DNA from 2 places in the Pseudoalteromonas sp. 68 DY56-GL68 genome. Region 1 is predicted to be linked to the other one. Evidence: predicted binding sites of a transcription regulator. Region 1 holds the regulator's gene; the other holds the start of a gene.
What was found. Region 1 encodes LexA, which represses DNA repair genes until DNA is damaged. Its sites were predicted from a motif close to TACTGTATNNNNATACAGTA; they were not measured.

Region 2: a site for LexA is predicted at 862-881, ahead of ruvC (crossover junction endodeoxyribonuclease RuvC). Genes of this name have one in related genera too.

Annotation. Positions count from the first base shown of each region.
Region 1 is NZ_JAOCZL010000011.1:34,321-36,525, forward strand. It holds gene NYF15_RS07270 (hypothetical protein) at 1-272, shown strand, start outside; gene NYF15_RS07275 (PaaI family thioesterase) at 278-718, opposite strand; gene lexA (transcriptional repressor LexA) at 880-1,497, shown strand; gene NYF15_RS07285 (hypothetical protein) at 1,628-1,804, opposite strand; gene coxB (cytochrome c oxidase subunit II) at 2,011-2,205, shown strand, end outside.
Region 2 is NZ_JAOCZL010000010.1:85,542-87,746, reverse strand. It holds gene ruvA (Holliday junction branch migration protein RuvA) at 1-285, opposite strand, end outside; gene ruvC (crossover junction endodeoxyribonuclease RuvC) at 287-811, opposite strand; gene NYF15_RS07045 (ABC transporter permease) at 947-2,205, opposite strand, start outside.

The DNA.
Region 1 (2,205 bases):
AAGATGAATATCGCCAACTTGCTCGTATTGAAGCAACAGCTGACATTAGCACGCCAGATAAAGCAATTAATCAATTATGCGAATTAATTGAGTCATGTTCACGCAATGCATTGAAACAGTGGCTTTCGTGTTCAAAACGAACATTTGATATTGGTTTTGAGTCAGGTGACTCGCCAAAATGTTTTAATCAAGCCCTGCACGCAGATACCTTATTACGTATTTCTGCCATTGGCGCAGGGATCGAAATTACCATCTATCCGGTTCAGAGCTAAGCTCGCTATCTTCGTTCTACCACTGCTGCGGTCATACGTGATACGCAGCACAGTTCACCTGCCGCATTACTAATTTTAATTTCCCAAACCGATGTTCTTTTCCCTAGATGAATAGGGCGTGTAATTGCTGTAAGTACGCCTTTGCGTGATGCTTTGAGGTGATTGGCATTTATCTCTTGGCCGACACAATAAAACTTTTCGAAGTCAACAACAAAATTTGCCGCATAACTGGCCACAGTCTCAGCTAGCACAACATTTGCGCCTCCGTGTACCATCCCCATTGGATTATGGTGGGCTGGTATAGCGGGCATGGTGGCAACTAGGTAGTCATCACCAATTTCGGTTATTTCAATGCCCATGGTTTTCATCAAAGTTCCTTCACCTGTAATGCCTTGTGCAAATTGCTGGCATTGCTCCAAAGTGATTGGCTGGTGCCAAATGCTCATGGTATTTCCTTAGCAAGCTAATTAAAGCTACTACCATATTGCATATAACTGTGCTGTTCAATGTTAGTTTTGTAGCAAAATGAGGTGGCTAATTTAAATTTGCGATTTTCAGATAACTGTATATACTCACAGTTAAATGTACTGTATGGAAAACCAGTTGTATGCGCCCATTAACGAAACGCCAATCGCAAATATTAGAACTTATTAAAGTATTTATTAAAGATACAGGCATGCCGCCAACTCGTGCCGAAATAGCTCAAACGCTTGGTTTTAAAAGTGCCAATGCTGCTGAAGAACATCTTAAAGCGCTGGCTAAAAAAGGCATGATAAAAATGAAGCCTGGTGCGAGTCGTGGTATTCAGTTAGTTGAAGAGGATGAGCCAGAACAACTAGGACTCCCTTTAATTGGTCGTGTTGCCGCAGGTGAGCCAATTTTAGCGCAGGAACATGTAGAGAGCCATTGTCAGGTTGATCCATCTTTGTTTAAGCCCGCTGCAGATTTTTTACTACGTGTTAATGGCATGAGTATGAAAGATATAGGCATTATGGATGGTGATTTACTGGCAGTACACAGAACACAAGTGGCTGAAAATGGTCAAGTTGTCGTTGCGCGTGTTGATGAAGATGTGACTGTAAAACGCTTAGAAAAAGCAGGTCGAAAAGTCCTCCTACATGCAGAAAATGACGAGTTTGCACCGATTGAAGTTGATCTCGAACACGAATCTTTCAATATTGAAGGATTGGCAGTTGGGGTTATTCGTAATGCTGATTGGATGTAACGCTAATATACTTAAGTAACTTTAGTGTTCTCAGTCACGCTCGTTTTTTGTTTTGATGTATTGTACTGAGTAAGATGTTTCCAAAATGGTGCGTCAAACTGATTTAATTTGGTGCGACGCCGCTTTTTACCTATTTAGCATCGATTTGTGACCCCTTAGCGTTGCTGGAAGTCCATGTATAGCGCAGTTTTCCTTTCTTTTTGAGTTTTTGCTCTTCTCCTTTTTTTACAAATAACGCTCTGATTATAGTTGTTATTTTTGCACCAAAATAAACATTTCTTAGATTAAAAACTTGCTTATTGTTCATTTTTTAACTAATTGGTTAATACATTGTGTTAACACCGCTTTACTAAAAAGACACAAAATAATGTGCTGTGGTGTTAAACGATGAGCTTGTATCAGATTTCTGTCGTGTTGGTACGTGTTTGCTCTTAACAATAAAAATACGAATGGGCACCTAGCTGTACGCCTTTTCGCTTTGCGTCTTGCAATAGCATCTAAAGGAGCTGTCACATGGGTAAAATGCGTTATGCCTTGTGGCTTATATTAGTGTCTCTACCGCAGTTAGCATTGGCAAATAGTCAATTTAATATGCGTAAAGGGGTAACTGATATAAGTAATAATGTTTATGAGTTACACATGACGATATTTATTATCTGTTGTGTAATCGGCGTCATCGTTTTTGCGGTGATGTTTTGGGCTTTAATA
Region 2 (2,205 bases), on a different contig from region 1:
TGCAGACATACCCGACAAAATAGCAAGACCCAACTTTGGACCCACACCATTGGCTTTTAGAAGCTCTCGAAATAACGCACGCTCTGTTTTGTTATTGAAACCAAATAACAACTGCGCATCTTCACGCACCACAAAGTGAGTGTATATAATAGCTTGCTCACCAACCGCAGGGAGGTCATAAAAGCAGGTCATCGGCATCTGTACTTCGTAACCTACGCCGCTTACTTCAATTAAAATTTCAGGCGGCTGCTTTTCAACTAGCAAACCATTCAATCGGCCTATCATATTACTTCCTTAATCGTCCTCTTACGGTCTTGCTCGCACTGCCCGCAAGTTTTATTAAATTTTGTTCTGAGTGAGCATGGCAAATAGCAATAGCCAATGCATCAGCCGCATCGGCTTGTGGTGTGCCTGGTAATTTTAAAATATTTTTAACCATGTGCTGTACTTGTGATTTGTCGGCACCACCATTGCCAACCACCGCTTGCTTTATTTGTCGTGCTGAATATTCAAATACCGGAAGTTCAGCCATAGATGCACCAACAATAGCCGCCCCACGAGCTTGGCCTAATTTAAGAGCTGAATCTGGATTGTGAGCCATAAATACTTTTTCGATAGCAAAGCTATCGGGCGAAAATTGCTCAACTAACTGACTGATCCCTTGATAAATCATTTTTAATCGCACAGGAAAATCATGTTCAGCTAGCTTTATACAACCACTCCCTAAATAAGTAAATTTAGCGCCTTGGTGTGCTATTACGCCATAACCTGTTAAACGTGAACCAGGATCAATTCCTAAAATAATTGCCAATTAACTGACCCATTTATTTTCTTTATTCAATAGCCTTAATAATGCCAGAGCACTGTATAAATTACCAGTAACCAATTGCAAAACATAAAAAAGCCCGTATACACGGGCATTTTATAAACATTATTGAGCTTTATATTACCCTAGTGCACGCAGTAACCCTTGCGTATTTTTACGCATTGTTCGCGCAACCATCAAATAGCCTAAACTAGCTACAAAGACACCACCAACAACAGGGCCAATTAACCAAATATGAGGGTGTAATTTACCGGCAAGGTCAAACATTTGCTGTTGTACTATTAATAAAGCAATATCACTCACAACAGCAGCTACCCCCCCCGCGGTTAAGCCTAGTAATAAAAACTCATACAAGGTGGCATTTTTAATAAGCCGCCCTTTTGCACCGAGAGTTCTTAATATAACAATTTCTTGCATTCGTTCACCCAAGCTCGCTTGCACCTGAGATATAAGTACTAAAGCACCACACACCACCACAATAGACAATACAAAACCAATCGCAAGAGATACCTGCTCTATGGTTGAACGGATCTGCTTAATAAAGCTTTCAACATCAATCACATTAACCGTTGGATATTGGCGCATCAGCTCATTAAATTCACGCTTTTGATGTGCTTTAACACTCACCGACGAAATATACGTTGCCGGAAAGCTCTCAAGTACATCTGGGCTTAAAATAATAAAGAAGTTTGGTTTTAATGTGGTCCAGTTAACTTTGCGTACACTGGTAATTTTTGCATCGAACGATTGCGCACCAATCAAAAACGTTAATGTATCACCTAGTTTTACATCAAGGCGTTCAAGCATAGACTCCTCAACCGAGGCCTCTGCGACTGAGCTTTGTGTAAACCACTGACCCTCTATTAACTCATTTTGAGCAGGTAAGTCTTCTCGCCAAGTAAGGTTTAATTCACGGCCGATACCTGAGCGTGCCTCTTCATCTTTTTTCTCGTTATCTTGCTGTGATACTTCACGTGCAACTAGCTCACCATTCACTGCATTAACACGACCTCGTACTATCGGGTAAAAATCAGAGGTGGGCATATCGCGCTCTGCTAAAAAAGAGGTAATGGGTTCAAGCTCTTGCTCTGTTATATTCACTAAAAACGAGTTTGGCGCATCGACCGGAAGCTGCGACTGCCAATCTGAAATCATGTCATTTTTAAGCACAATTAAAAACAACAATAACTTAATAGAAAGGGCAAAACTTATCAGCTGTACTGCATTAGCATTAGCACGTTTTTGAATTGAAGCAATCGCAAGCGACCAACTATTACCAGGGCTTAGTCCTAGTTTACGACCGCCTCCAAAAATGAGTTTGGATAAACCAAATAAAAGCGCAATCAGTACCGTTGTCGAGGTAAATAAAATAGCTGTAA